Regions from separate parts of the Mesorhizobium sp. WSM4983 genome, predicted to be linked through region 4. Evidence: predicted binding sites of a transcription regulator. Region 4 holds the regulator's gene; each other region holds the start of a gene.

Region 1 (3,686 bases), on a different contig from region 4:
GTTCAACGAAGTCACGCAGGTATTCGGCTTTGCTTCGATCAGTCATCGCCACGAGATCGTCGAGGCGATGCTCGACTTCGGGAGAAAGACGGATGGAAGTAGGAATGCCGCACCTGCCAGCAAGAGTTTCCCGTTTATCCTAAAGTTGCCAGCGCCGCCTCGACTTCCGCGGCCGCGCCGATGGCGCCGGTCGCGATATCGCGGTTGATGCGTCGCGCCAAGCCCGACAGCACCTTGCCGGCGCCAACCTCGTAAAGCGTCGCGACACCTTTGGCGCCGAACCATTCCACCGTCTCGCGCCAGCGCACGCGGGCGACGACCTGCTCGACCAAGCGGCGGGCGATCTCATCCGGGTCGCTGGTCGGCGTGACCGAAACATTTGAGACGATGGGAACCACCGGCGCGCTTTTCGCGACCCCGCCCAGCGCCTCGCGCATGATATCGGCGGCTGGCGTCATCAATGCCGAGTGAAAAGGTGCCGAGACCTGCAGCATCAGCGCCCGCTTGGCACCCTTTTCCGCGCAGAGCTTCGCCGCCAGTTCGACGGCCGCCTTGGCGCCGGAAATCACCAGTTGGCCACCGCCATTGTCGTTGGCGATCTGACAGACAGAGCCTTGTGCCGCTTCGGCGCAGGCGGCTTCGACATCAGCCTGCTCCAGCCCGATGATGGCGGCCATGGCGCCCTCGCCCGCCGGCACCGCCGCCTGCATGGCGTTGCCGCGGGTGCGCAGCAGTCGCGCGGCATCGGCCACCGAAACGAAGCCGGCTGCGGCAAGCGCCGAATATTCGCCGAGGGAATGGCCTGCGACATAAGCCACCTTGTCCTTCAGCGAAAAACCGCGCGATTCCAGCGCCCTTACGGCCGCCAGCGACACCGCCATCAGCGCCGGCTGGGCATTGGCCGTCAGCGTCAGCGTTTCTTCCGGCCCTTCCCAGATCAGCTTCGACAGTCTCTCGCCGAGCGCCTCATCGACTTCCTCGAAGACGCGGCGCGCCTCGGGAAAGGCATCGGCGAGGTCCTTGCCCATGCCGACGGCCTGGCTGCCCTGTCCCGGAAAGGTGAATGCGACGGCCATGTTAGCGTCTCCAGCGGCTGGTTTTTCCCTGCCTCTGGCGCAAGGCGGACGGCCAAGTCAAGCCCGCAGGCACCAGTTCAGCAGCTGTTCCAGCCGGGAGAACGGCCGAGTTCCCTGTTCTGAAAGGCTTTTTGGCGATCACACCTGATGAAAACCGCTCACGAATCGTTTGCTGGCTCTTCTTATTTCCGCCACAGGCGCTAGCTTTGTGTGACATTTCGATGACAGTGGCGTGACGCGAGTGGAAGACGCGTGACATGGGCCGGGGAAGCAAAGTGGCTAGGATCAGGAAAGGCGCGGCCAAACCCGCGCCGCAATTTTTGGAAGACGATCCGTCCACCGGCTATCTGCCGGGGCGCAGATGGCCGATTGTCCGCTACGGCCTGGCGACGCTGCTTGCCTCCGCCCTTCTGGTGTTCGCCATCGAATGGATCGTGCGCGGCGACTTCTTCGGCACCGTCGACTTCTTCCTGCAGCCCTTCAAGCCCGGCTGGACCACCATCATCGTCTTTTCGCTGGTGCTGATCGGGCTCGACGCCATTCTCGGCCGCAGCCATCAAAGCCTGATGATCGTCGCGCCGGTGACATTGGCATTGGCCTTTGTCGGTCACCAGAAATCGCACTATCTGGGCGATCCGCTCTACCCGACCGATTTCCTCTATGCCCGCCAGATCATGGCGCTGATGCCGCTTCTGGTGCGCGAGCGCCCCTGGACGGCCGTGCTGCTTGCGGCGGCGATCGTCGCCAGCCTCGCGCTGCTCGTCTATGGCTGGCGGCTCTGGCGCCGGCGTGTGCCGATCCTCAGCCGCAAGGGACGGCTGGCGCGCTTGACGCTTGCCGTGCCGCTGCTCGCCTTCTTCGTCTCGATCATGGACTACGCCACCTTCTCGTGGACGCGCGACAGGCTGCAGATCATCCCGATCATGTGGGACCAGAAGGAGAACTATGCCTCCAACGGCTTCGCGCTCGCCTTCGCGCTCAACGTGCCGATGGCGCATGTCTCGGCCCCGCCCGGCTATTCCGAGAAGACGATGGATGCGATCGCGCGTCCCGGGGTTGCCGCCTCGGTGCCCGACCAGAAGCCCGATATCATCGTGGTGATGAGCGAATCCTTCTGGGATCCGACGGAGCTCCCCGGCGTCAGCATCAAGCCCGATCCGATCCCGACGGTGCGCGCGCTGCGCTCGGGCTCGATGTTCTCGCCGGAATTCGGCGGCATGACCGCCAATATCGAGTTCGAGGCGCTGACCGGCTTCTCCAACGCCTTCCTGCCGGCGGGCTCGATTCCCTATCAGCAATATGTGCGCACGCCGACGCCGTCGCTGGCGACTTTCCTGAAGAGCGAAGGCTATAGGGCGCGCGCCATCCACCCGGGCACCAACTGGTTCTGGAACCGGGGCGCCGTCTACGCCGATTTCGGCTTCAGCGACTTCCGCTCGGAAGAGACGCTGCCGCCGATGGAGAAGCGCGGGCCGCTGGCCTCCGACGCGGCTATGACCGACGAGATCATGCGCGAGGCCGAGGCCAGCCAAGAGCCGGTATTCCTGTTCGCGGTCAGCCTGCAGAACCACGGGCCCTACGAGCCCTACCGCTATTACAATCCGACCCATAGCGTCGACGCGCCGATCAGCACGTGGGCGCGGGAATCGCTGCTCTCCTACGCCGAAGGCTCGGCCGACGCCGATCGCGGCCTGCAGCGCCTGATCGACTGGGCGAAGAAGCGCGAGCGGCCGACCATCATCGCCTTCTTCGGCGACCACTTGCCGCCGCTCGGCCCGGTGTATGTCGAGACCGGCTTCCTCAAGGACAATGTCGCGCCGCGCAAGGAGCCGACGCCCGAGGCGGCGCTCGAGCATCACGACACGCCGCTGATCATCTGGTCGAACCGCTCCGGTCCGGTCGAGAATCTGGGCTCGGTGAGCCCCGCCTTCCTGCCCTATCATATCCTGACTACGGCCGGGATCACCCACCCCTATTACACCGGCTTCCTCGGCGCGCTGCGCGAGCACTACCGGGTGGTCGACCGCAACCTTTTGCTGTCGCCCTCCGGCGAGGCGACGCCCGACTGGGCGCGGCAGAAGAAGATCGATCCGAAGATCAACGATTTCCGGCTGATCCAGTACGACATGATGTTCGGCAAGCGCCGGGTCGCGCCCGACTTCTTCCCCGAGACGGTAGTCCCGCTCGTCGCGCATATGAGCTGAGTGGATCGCCTTCCGACGAAATGGCTGACCTGCGGCCGGCGGGTCAGCCAATTCCCACAAGCGTCGCCAGGCCTGCGACACTGCGGAGCCGCCGGCCCTCTCTGCCGCCCTTGCCTTCCTCACGAATTGCTGTATAGACGCCGGCAATCTGCCGGTCCTTGCTGGGGGCTGAACGGAGGGCCGTGGCCTTAGAGGGCCGCGTCATGAAGCCAGAAGCGCTTTGGGCCTCCCGTGTCTCCGCTCTCGACCGTCTCGTGATGCTCCTTTCTTCCCCGCGCGCCTTTGCGACCGGGTCAGACAAGTTGCAGAGGCTTAGCCGCGAGGGCCGGTGAGAGAAACGAAGAAAGGCAGAAAAACATAATGGCTCTTTACGAACATGTGTTTCTTGCCCGGCAGGACCTGTCGC
Region 2 (3,686 bases), 130 kb from region 4:
TGGTCTCGCGAGCGCCGTCCATCGCCGCCGCCTCGATCAGCGTCTTCGGCACCGCCTGCAGCCCGGCGACGAAGAACAGGAAATTGTAGCTGATCTGCTTCCATGCTGCGGCGGAAACCAAAAGGATCATGGCGTGACTGCCGTTGAGCAACGGATCCCAGGCTATGCCGAGACTTCTCAGCACGTAGGATAGCGAGCCGATCGAAGGGTTGAACAGGAACAGCCACAACATGCCGGCGATCGCCGGCGCCACCGCATAGGGCCAGATCATCAGTGTGCGGTAGAGCGCTTTCCCGCGCACCACTTTTTCCGCCATTACGGCAAGCAGCAACGCCACTGCCATCGCCACGATTGCGGTCGCAAGCGAAAATACCACCGTTACCTTGATCGAGTTGAGATAGGCCGGATCGGCAAGCACTTTGCGGAAATTGGCAAACCAGACGAACTTGCTCTTTAGCCCGAATGGATCCTGCCTGAGCATGGACTGGTAGAGCGCCTGCCCGGCCGGCCAATAGAAGAAAACCAGTGTTATGGCGAGTTGCGGCGCCACAAGCAGGTAAGGCAGGACTTTGTTGGGGAAAACGACGCGCGGGGTCAGCTTGGTTTCCTCGTCAAGCAAGGATCGCCCGCGCCGATCCGCGCGGGCGACGTTTCATCCTCGGCCAGGTTTAGTTGCCCAACGCGTCCTTGATCGCCGCGTTGCCGCGCGAGACGGCATTGTCGAGCGCCTGCTGGGCCGTTTCCTGGCCGGCCAGCATCTTCTCGAACTCCTCGTTCTGGATATCGCGCACCTGAGGCAGGTTGGGCAGGCGCACACCCTTCGAATTTTCGGTCGGCGCCTTGCCGGTCATCTGCAGGATCGGTGTCTCGCGGCCCGGGTTCTTGTCGTAGAAGCCGGACTTCTTGGTCGCCTCATAGGCTGCCAGCGTCACCGGCAAGTAGCCCGACTTCTGGTGCAGATATTCCTGCACCTCGGTCTTGGAGAGATAGGCGAAGAAGGCCGCGACGCCCTTGTACTCCGCATCGGATTTGCCGCTGAAAACCCAGAGGCTTGCGCCGCCGGGGGTCGTGTTCTGCGGCGCACCCTTGGCATCGCTGTCATACGGCAGTTGGCCGATGCCGTAGTTCATACCCGACTTGACGATATCGCCGAGCCCGCCCGACGACTCGGTAAAGATGCCGCATTCTCCGGCGAGGAAGATCTGCTTGGCTTCGGAGGTTCGCCCGCCATATTTGAAAGTGCCATCCTTGGCGAGGTCAGCCAGCGCCTGAAAGTGGTTGACGAAAATCGGCGCATTGATCTTGAGCTCGACGTCGCCGCCGGCCAGTCCGTTCTGCTGGGTCGCCCAGGAAACATTATTCCAGGCGGCAAAATTTTCCAGATGGATCCAGGTCAGCCAGGTCGAGGTGTAGCCGCAAGGGGCCGCGCCGCTCGCCTTGATCTTCTTCGCCGCTTCCCAGACCTCGTTCCAGGTCTTAGGCGGGTTGTTCACGTCGAGGCCGGCCTTCTGAAAGATGTCCTTGTTGTAGTAGAGGATCGGCGAGGAGGAATTGTAAGGGAAAGACAACATGGTGCCGTCCGGCTTCGAATAGTAGCCGACAATGCCGGGCAGATACTGGCTCTTATCGAACGTCATCCCCGCGCCCGTCAAAACTTCGGCCACGGGTTTGATCGCGCTCTCGGCCGCCATCATGACGCCGGTGCCGACATCGAACACCTGGATGATGTCCGGCGCCTGGCCGGCGCGGAACGCGGCGATGCCTGCATTCAGCGTCTCGGGATAGGTGCCCTTGAAGACCGGAACGATCTGGTAGTCGCTTTGGCTGGCGTTGAAGTCCTTCGAGATCTTGTCGACGACTTCCGCATTGGCGCCCGTCATCGCATGCCACCAGCTGATCTGCGTGACAGCGAAAGCGGACGTGGTGGAAAGCAGGGTCAAGGTAGCGGCAACACCTGCCGCGAAGCCGAAGAGCTTCATGTTTTCATCTCCCGTTGTGATTGGCGAAAGGGGGGCTTCCGCAGAACCAGTATGTGTTGCGCATGACAATCGGACAACGGTTTTGTTATGCGTCGATGAACATCATCTGATCCTAAATTAACGTGCATCGGTCACGGCCGGGCAGATTGCTTGCCGGCTTAGGATTTGAGCGACTCCAACCATCGTATTGCGACAGCCGGCCCAACCTTATCCGTCCTTTACAACCTGAGGCACACGCGTCGGTTGCAGGTCCACTAATCGATTCTTCAGCCGTCGGGCCTTAAGCAATCTTAACTTGATTGATGCGGGAAGATCAGGTGGGGCCAAATGTTGACCGTCTATAATTGCATCGTGCACGAGCACGATCTGAGGTTGGTCGCACTTGCGGCGCTCATCTGCGGAATTTCCTCTTTCTCGGCGGTCAATCTTCTTCGCCATGTCGAGCAATCGACCAGTCGAAATCGCTACGCATGGCTGTTGATTGCAGCCACGGCGACCGGATTCGGTATCTGGGCGACGCATTTCGTCGCCATGATCGCCTTCACGCCGGGAATACCCAACGCCTATAACGCGGAGCTTTCCGCGCTTTCGCTGGCCGCCTCCGTAGTTCTGACAGCGGCCGGAATGTGGATCGCCACCATCCGCGGCGGCATTGATCACTATCTTGTCGGCGGCGCCGTGCTCGGCGTCGGCATCGCCGTGATGCACTATACCGGCATGGCGGCGTTCGAGGTCCAGGGCAGGATCGTCTGGAACGAGCTGCTCGTCGCTCTTTCGCTGGCGGCGGGCGTCACGCTTGCCGCGCTTTCGCTGCTCGTCGTGCTTTGCCGCCCGTCGACGCTTACGACGATCGCTGCCGCCGTCTTGCTCACACTGGCCATCTGCACACTGCATTTTATCGCCATGGCGGCGGTCTCGATCTATCCGGACTCCTCGATAGAGATCTCAAAATTCACCATCGCGCCGATGTCGCAAGCCTTTGCCGCTGCGGCGGCAAGCCTGGTCATTCTGGTGCTCTCGGCCGCGGCGCTCCGCATCGACCTGCGGTTCCGCCGGCATCAGGCGGAAGCGCAGCGCATGCACGGCCTGGCCAACGCGGCGGTCGAGGGGCTGATCGTTTGCGACGGCAGCCGCATCGTCAGCGCCAACGACAGCATCGCGGCGCTGAGCGGCATCGCGCCCGGCACGCTGAACGTGATGACGCTCAGCGACCTCTTCGGCGAACGCGTTGCCTCAGCCATCGCCGGCGGCAGCGGTCAGGCGCAGGAAGCCGAGCTGCGCAGCCAGGACGGCACCCGCATTCCGGTCGAGCTGATCGCCCGCAGCATCGACTATTGCGGCAAGCCTCACGACGTCGTCGCCGTCCGCGACATGCGCGAGCGCAAGAAGGCCGAGCAGGAGATCCTTCGCCTGGCGCATTTCGATCCGCTGACCGGGCTTGCCAATCGCCGCAGCTTCACCAGCCGGCTCGAGGCCGAGATCGCCACGGCGAGCGGCAAGGACGGGCAGCTCGCGCTGATGCTTCTCGATCTCGACCGCTTCAAGGAGGTCAACGACCTCTTCGGTCATGCGGCCGGCGATGCAGTGCTGCAGAGGGTGGCGCAATGCGCTTCGGGCGTGCTCCGCCATGGGCAGATGCTCGCCCGCCTCGGCGGCGACGAATTCGCCATCATCGCGCCGAACCTTCCCGACCCGCAGGCCGCCGGC
Region 3 (3,686 bases), on a different contig from region 4:
TGCGCGCCATCACCTTCAACATCGGGCCGATCAACTCCAAGCTCGGCGGCGTGCTGTGTATGTTCGGCGCCATCGCCATGCTGTTCCTGGTGCCGTGGCTCGACACCTCCAAGGTGCGCTCGGCGGTCTACCGGCCCTGGTACAAACTGTTCTTCTGGCTGTTCGTGGCCGACGCCATCCTGCTCGGGTGGCTGGGCTCGCAGCCGGCGGAAGGCTCATACGTGTTCATGGCGCAGATGGCGACGCTGTTCTACTTCGCCTTCTTCCTGGTCGTGATGCCGGTGCTCGGCCTGATCGAGACGCCGCGGCGGCTGCCGAACTCGATCACCGAGGCAGTGCTGGAAAAGAAAAACAAGGGAGCCGGCGGGCATCCGGCAGGCGCGGTCAGCGCGCCGGAAACCAAGGGCTGAGAATCTGAGGGGATTTGGCATGAAGAAGATTCTCACCTCGCTGGCGCTGCTTGGCCTGGTGGTCGCGGGCACCGCTGCCATCGCAGCCGAAGAGGAACACAACGCGGCTGCCCCGACGCATTTCCCGATCAATGAACCGAAGGAAATGAGCTGGAGCTTCGCCGGGCCGTTCGGCACGTACGACAAGGCCCAGCTGCAGCGCGGCCTGAAGGTCTACAAGGAAGTCTGCTCGGCCTGCCACTCGATGAACCTGGTGGCGTTCCGCACGCTGGAAGGCCTCGGCTACTCGGAAGCGCAGATCAAGACGCTTGCCGCCGAGTACACCATCCATGACGGCCCGAACGATGCCGGCGACATGTTCGACCGCCCGGGCAAGCCGTCGGATCACTTCCCGTCGCCGTTCCCGAACGAACAGGCCGCCGCGTCCGCCAATGGCGGCGCCGCTCCGCCCGACATGTCGCTGCTCGCCAAGGCGCGCGGTGTCGAGCGCGGCTTTCCGCGTTTCATCTTCGACATTTTCACCCAGTATGCTCAGGGCGGCCCGGACTACATCCACTCGCTGCTCACCGGCTACGACCAGGCGCCGCCGGCCGGCATGGTCATCCCCGAAGGCACGCACTACAATCCATACTTCCTGTCCGGCGTGTCGCTGAAGATGCCGAAACCGCTTTCGGACGGCCAGGTGACCTATGACGACGGCTCGCCGCAGACGGTCGACCAGTATTCGCGCGACGTGTCGGCGTTCCTGATGTGGGCCGCCGAGCCGCATCTCGAAGAGCGCAAGAAGACCGGCTTCCGCGTCCTGGTGTTCCTGCTGCTGTTCGGCGCGCTGGTCTACCTGACCAAGCGCAAGGTGTGGGCCGAAGTGGCGCACTGAGCCGCGATCGGTCCGACACTTTCGAGGGGCGCCGCAAAGGCGCCCTTTTCAATTTCGGGACCGCTTTGATCCGGCCGTGTCACATGGCTGTCATTGCGCATCGCGATCCTGCGTTGGCTCACCTCAAAGGATCCTCATGAAAAGATTTGCGCCGCTTGCAGCCGTGGTGCTGCTTCTTGTCGCCTCCTCGGCAGTCCGCGCCGAGGACGCCCAGCCCTTCGTCACCAACAAGGACATCGACCTGACGATGATCCTGCCGCCGCCGCCGGCTAATGATTCGGCCGAGACCAAGGCAGAACTCGGCCAGGTGCTGACCCTGCAAGTGACGCGCACGCCCGAAATGGAAAAGCGCGCTATCGCCGATGCCGAAGAGGATGTCTGGCGCTTCGCCGATGTCATGGGACCGAAATTCAGCAAGGAGACGCTGCCGAAGTTCAGCGCCTTCTTCGACCGCGTGGTGGCGACCGAAGGCGCGGTCGTCGATCCGGCCAAGGACGTCTGGAAGCGGCCGCGTCCGCATCAGCTCAGTGATCTGGTCAAACCCGCGGTGAAGCTGTCGAATTCCGGTTCCTGGCCGTCGGGCCATGCGACGGTCGGCACCATGATGGGCATCATCCTGTCCGAAATGGTGCCGGAGAAGCGGGCCGAGATCATGGCCCGCGCGGCCGAATATGCCCATAACCGCGTGGTCGGCGGCATCCATTATCCGTCGGATGTCGAGATGGGCAAGATTTCCGGCAGCGTGATCGCCGCGGTCCTGCTCAGCCGGCCCGATTTCAAGGCCGAGTTCGAGGCGGCGCGGTCCGAGCTTCGGTCCGACCTCGGCATGTGAGCCGTCCGTCACCGACGTTTCTGCAAGGGCGCCATCGGGCGCCCTTTTTCCATTGCGGCGCCGGCACGGGAGCAAGGCAGGCGATGCCGATCCTTTGCCGGATGCGCTTGTCTCCCGGGCTCCATCGCGGTAGCCGTTGTTGGTTGCGTTGCGCCGGGCGCGTCGACGCCGTTATACCCGACAGCCGGACACGCGGAGCTCGTCTCATGAAACCCTCGCTCGAAGACACGCTGCTTGCGGCCATCCGCACCATTCCGGATTATCCCAAACCCGGCATCCTGTTTCGCGATATCACCACGCTGCTCGGCGACGCTCGCGCCTTTCGCCGCGCCATCGACGAGCTTGTGCATCCTTACGCCGGGCTGAAGATCGACAAGATCGCCGGCATCGAGGCGCGCGGCTTCATCCTGGGCGGCGCAGTGGCGCATCAGCTTTCGGCGGGTTTCGTCCCGATCCGCAAGAAGGGCAAGCTGCCTTACGAGACCGTGCGCGTCGCCTACAGCCTCGAATACGGTCTGGACGAGATGGAGATGCACAAGGACGGCGTCTCGCAAGGCGAGAAGGTGATCCTGGTCGACGATCTGATCGCCACCGGCGGCACGGCGGAGGCGGCCGTCAAGCTGCTCAGGCAGATCGGCGCCGACATCGTTGCCGCCTGCTTCGTCATCGACCTGCCGGATCTCGGCGGGCGCCAGAAACTGGAAGCTCTCGGCGTGCCGGTAAGGACGCTGATCGGCTTCGAGGGGCATTGATCAGTGTTGAATGGTGAATAGTGAGTCGTGAATAGGGAATGGTTCACTAGTCACCATTCACTATTCACCATTCGCCATTCGCTACTCCACCTTCACCAGCACCGCGCTGTCGAACTCGATAACCTTATCGCCGCTGGAGTCGAAACCTTCGGAACGCAGCGTGAGCAGGCTCCAGCCGGGGCGGCCGGCAAGGGGTCGATGGGCAAGCGCTGTGCGGGTGAAGGTCACGGTTTCGCCGGCATAGACCGGCTTCAGCCATTTGAGGTTGCGAAACCCGGGCGAGGGGCCGAATTCGGGCTGCGGGCCGGGACCGGTCCAACGCACGCCCTCGGTCTCCATGCGCTTTTCGAGGTTGTATTTCATCCAGGTGGCGGCGGTGTGCCAGCCGGAGGCGCAGAGACCGCCAAGCATGCTCTCCTTCGCCGCCTCCTCGTCGACATGGAAGATTTGCGGATCGTATTTCCTGGCGAACGCCTTGATCTCGTCGGCCTCGAATTTGTGCGCGCCGAGGGTGACGGTTTGGCCGATGAGGAAATACTCGTCCAGGGTCACGCGACGGCCCCGCGGGTCAGAAACATGCCGGTGTTCTCAAGCTCGAAGACGCATTCGCCACGCTGGTTGAACAGCTCGCTGCGCATGCTGACGAGGCCGATCTGCGGCCGCGACTTGGACTGGCGCTTGGAAAGCACGGTGACCTTGCCGGTGAGACGGTCACCGGCCAGAACCGGCTTCTTCCATTTGACATGCTCGATGCCGGGTGAGCCTTGCGAGGTCGAATCGAGCAGGAAGGCATCGCACAGCATGCGCATGAACAT
Region 4 (3,686 bases):
GGAGACAAAAATGTCGGTCGGAATCCGCCACGACGATCTGCGCCGGCGCAACCGCGCCATGGTGCTCTCGGCCGTGCGCCGGGCCGGCCAGCCGTCGCGCACGGAAATCGCCGCGACCACCGGGCTCAGCCATTCGACCATTTCGGCGATCTCTTCCGACCTGATCCAGGAAGGCGTCTTGGCCGAGAGCAAGCCGAGCGAGACCGCGTCTCTGAAGCGCGGCCGGCCACAGGTGGGCCTCGCGCTCAAGCCGGAGGCGGCGGCGGTGGTAACGGTGGTGCTGTCGCTCAATTTCCTCTCGGTCGCCGTTATTGATTATGCGGGTCAGGTCATCGCCGAGGAGCAGCGCCGCCTCGATACGCTCACCATACCGCGCAACGAGCTGATCGGCGAATGCTTGGCGATCGTGCGGCGCCGGCTGGACGATCCGGACCTCGACGTCGGCAGCGTCGCCCGCATCGCCATGGGCATCCAGGGCATCACCGATTCCCATGCCCGCGCCATGCTATGGTCGCCGATCACGCCGCTGACCGACATTCCCTTCGCCGACATCCTGGAAAAGGAATTCGGCATTCCGGCCACCATGGAAAACGACTGCAACATGATGGCTGTGGCGCTGCAGTGGCGCGATCCCCACCGCTATCGCGACAATTTCATCGCCATTCTGCTCTCGCACGGCATCGGCATGGGCCTGGTGCTGAAGGGCGAGCTGTTCACCGGCACACATTCGTCCGGCGGCGAGTTCGGCCACATGATCCATCGTCCGAGCGGCGCGCTTTGCCGTTGCGGACGCCGCGGCTGCGTCGAGGCCTATGCCGGCAACTACGCCATCTGGCGCAGCGCCATGAAGATGAGCGAGGACGCCGAGCCGATCGATGTCGGCGACGCCGACATGCGGGCGCTCGCCGCCAAGGCGCGCGAGACAGATGGCCCGGAGCGCGAGGCCTATCGCCGGGCCGGGGAGGCGCTGGGCTTCGGCCTCGGCAGCCTGTTCGCGCTGATCGACCCGGCGCCGGTCGCCATGGTCGGCGTCAGCGCCGCCGCCTTCGACCTGATCGAGCCGGCGCTGCGCGAGGCGATCGCCCAGACCGCCGGCGGCCAGCATTCAAATTCGATCTCCTTCGATACCGAGCCGAACGAATTGCCGCTGATCCGCGAAGGCTGCGCCGTGCGCGCGCTGACCTTCGTCGACCAGGAGATTTTCGCCCCGGGCGTGCAGGCAAGAGCGGGCAAGAACGTGGCCTGAGCAGCTTCGATAGCGATCGTTGTCTTCTGTGCGTCCTGCAGACGCCGGAGATTAGCGAAGGCCCCGCAGCTTCGTCATTCCAGGGCGGAGCAGGAGCGAAGCTCCGTCGCGGAGACCCTGGAATCCATGCCATTACCTCAATCGTCGGATGAGCGGAGCAGAATTTCTGCACCGCCGCGGCGCGTGGAAGTCGCGTGGATCGTCGGGTCTGCGCGCGTCGCGACGCTTCGTGCTCCGCCCGTGGACGGCGAAGCACCAGCGTCTCGATAACCCGCCAGCGCAGATAGAACCCGTCAGACCTTCGGTGCCCTGGATCTAATCTTCCCTGATCGCGTAGCCCGCCCCACGGATGGTACGTATGACGTCCGGCATCCGGCCGTTGTTGACCGCCTTGCGCAGGCGTCCGACATGCACGTCCACGGTGCGCTCGTCGATATAGATCGTCTCGCCCCATACATTGTCGAGCAGCTGGCTGCGCGAGAACACCCGGCCGGGATGCCGCATCATGAATTCCAGCAGCCTGAACTCGGTCGGGCCGAGCCGGATCTCGCTCTTCTTGCGGTAGACGCGATGCGATTCGCGATCGAGCACGATGTCGCCGACCTTGAGCACGCTGGACAGCACCTCCGGCTTGGCGCGGCGCAGCAGCGCCTTGACCCTGGCCATGAATTCCGGCGTCGAGAACGGCTTGACCAGATAGTCGTCGGCGCCGGTCGAGAGGCCGCGCACCCTGTCGCTTTCCTCGCCGCGCGCGGTCAGCATGATGATCGGCAGGCGTTCGGTCTCGGGCCGCATCCTGAGGCGCCGGCAAAGCTCGATGCCGGACACCGCCGGCACCATCCAGTCGAGCACCAGAAGGTCGGGTACATTCTCCTGCAGGCGGATCTCGGCCTCGTCGCCGCGGGTCACCACCTCGACCTGATAGCCCTCGGATTCGAGGTTGTAGCGGAGCAGCACCCCCAGCGGTTCCTCGTCCTCCACCACCATGATGCGTGGCGCGATCATATAGCAGGCACCTTCGCTGTCAGGCCGCCGGCGCCGACATCGTCGTCTCGTCCTGCTTAGGACGATTCGCGGGCAATTGCGTGCCGGTCAGCACATAGTAGGCGTTCTCGGCGATGTTGGTGACGTGGTCGCCGATGCGCTCCAGATTCTTGGCGCAGAACAACAGATGCGTGCAAGCCGTGATGTTGCGCGGATCCTCCATCATGTAGGTCAGGAGCTCGCGGAAGACGGCGGTGTATTTGACGTCGATGCGCTCGTCGTCGTTGCGGAGCTTGGCGAGCGCCGTGGCGTCGCCGGCCGCGTATTCCTCGATCACGCCCTGCACCTGGATCAGCACCAGCTGCGCCATCGAATCGATGGAGTGCGAAAGGTCGCGCGGCGCGGCGCTGACGCCGACCGAGCCGACGCGCTTAGCGATGTTCTTGGCAAGGTCGCCAATGCGCTCGAGATCGCCGGCCATGCGGATGGCGCCAACGACGCTGCGCAGGTCGTCGGCCATCGGCTGGCGTTTGGCAATCAGCGTGATGGCGCGATCGTCGAGCTCGCGTTGGCGCGCGTCCATGATGGCATCGTCGGAGACCACGCGCTGCGCCAGCGCGTTGTCGGAATTCAGCAGAGCCTTGGTCGACGCGCCGACCATCGAGCCGGCAAGATCGCCCATGTCGCGGATAAGCTGGCTGATCTGCCTCAGATCCTCGTCGAAGGAAGCGACCGTATGGGCCATGGTTATGTCCTCGTATGAACTCAGCCGAAGCGGCCGGTGATGTAGTCCTGCGTGCGCTTCTCGCGGGGCGAGGTGAAGATCTTCTCGGTCCGGTCGAATTCGATCAGCTCGCCGAGATACATGAACGCCGTCTGCCGCGACACGCGCGCCGCCTGCTGCATGTTGTGGGTGACGATCACGATCGTGTAGTCGGCCTGCAGCTCGTCGATCAGCTCCTCGATCTTGGCGGTCGAGAGCGGATCGAGTGCCGATGCCGGCTCGTCGAGCAGGATGACCTCCGGCTTCACCGCCACGGTGCGGGCGATGCAGAGCCGCTGCTGCTGGCCGCCCGAAAGGCTCTGGCCACTGGCGTTGAGCTTGTCCTTGACCTCGTTCCACAGCGCGGCGCGCTTCAGCGCCTGTTCGACGCGATTGTCCATCTCGGCCTTGCTTATCTTCTCATACAGCCTGACGCCGAAGGCGATGTTCTCGTAGATCGACATCGGGAACGGCGTCGGCTTCTGGAACACCATGCCGATCTTGGTCCTGAGCAGGTTGAGGTCCTGCGAACGGTCGAGGATGTTCTTGCCGTCGAGCAGCACCTGGCCTTCGGCGCTCTGCTTCGGGTAGAGCTCGTAGATGCGGTTGAGCACGCGCAGCAGCGTCGACTTTCCGCAGCCCGAAGGTCCGATGAAGGCGGTGACGCTGCGCTCGGGCAGCGACAGGTTGATG

Evidence for each region. The regulator PhoB, encoded in region 4, activates phosphate uptake and scavenging genes when phosphate is short. The targets are predictions, from matches to a motif close to TGTCATNNANCTGTCAT.
Region 1: P9254_RS16835 (LTA synthase family protein) is a predicted target of PhoB. The motif match lies at 1,287-1,303, and genes of this name have one in related genera.
Region 2: ugpB (sn-glycerol-3-phosphate ABC transporter substrate-binding protein UgpB) is a predicted target of PhoB. The motif match lies at 2,042-2,058, and genes of this name have one in related genera.
Region 3: P9254_RS06975 (acid phosphatase) is a predicted target of PhoB. The motif match lies at 1,365-1,381, and genes of this name have one in related genera.

Annotation. Positions count from the first base shown of each region.
Region 1 is NZ_JARTVM010000005.1:113,522-117,207, forward strand. It holds gene P9254_RS29100 (hypothetical protein) at 1-52, opposite strand, end outside; gene fabD (ACP S-malonyltransferase) at 135-1,076, opposite strand; gene P9254_RS16835 (LTA synthase family protein) at 1,334-3,280, shown strand; gene rpsF (30S ribosomal protein S6) at 3,641-3,686, shown strand, end outside.
Region 2 is NZ_JARTVM010000002.1:399,810-403,495, forward strand. It holds gene ugpA (sn-glycerol-3-phosphate ABC transporter permease UgpA) at 1-598, opposite strand, end outside; gene ugpB (sn-glycerol-3-phosphate ABC transporter substrate-binding protein UgpB) at 669-1,979, opposite strand; gene P9254_RS09195 (sensor domain-containing diguanylate cyclase) at 2,307-3,686, shown strand, end outside.
Region 3 is NZ_JARTVM010000001.1:1,411,992-1,415,677, reverse strand. It holds gene P9254_RS06985 (cytochrome b) at 1-410, shown strand, start outside; gene P9254_RS06980 (cytochrome c1) at 430-1,287, shown strand; gene P9254_RS06975 (acid phosphatase) at 1,424-2,119, shown strand; gene P9254_RS06970 (adenine phosphoribosyltransferase) at 2,326-2,871, shown strand; gene P9254_RS06965 (MaoC family dehydratase) at 2,953-3,423, opposite strand; gene P9254_RS06960 (MaoC family dehydratase) at 3,420-3,686, opposite strand, start outside.
Region 4 is NZ_JARTVM010000002.1:528,535-532,220, forward strand. It holds gene P9254_RS09815 (ROK family transcriptional regulator) at 11-1,246, shown strand; gene phoB (phosphate regulon transcriptional regulator PhoB) at 1,562-2,251, opposite strand; gene phoU (phosphate signaling complex protein PhoU) at 2,271-2,975, opposite strand; gene pstB (phosphate ABC transporter ATP-binding protein PstB) at 2,996-3,686, opposite strand, start outside.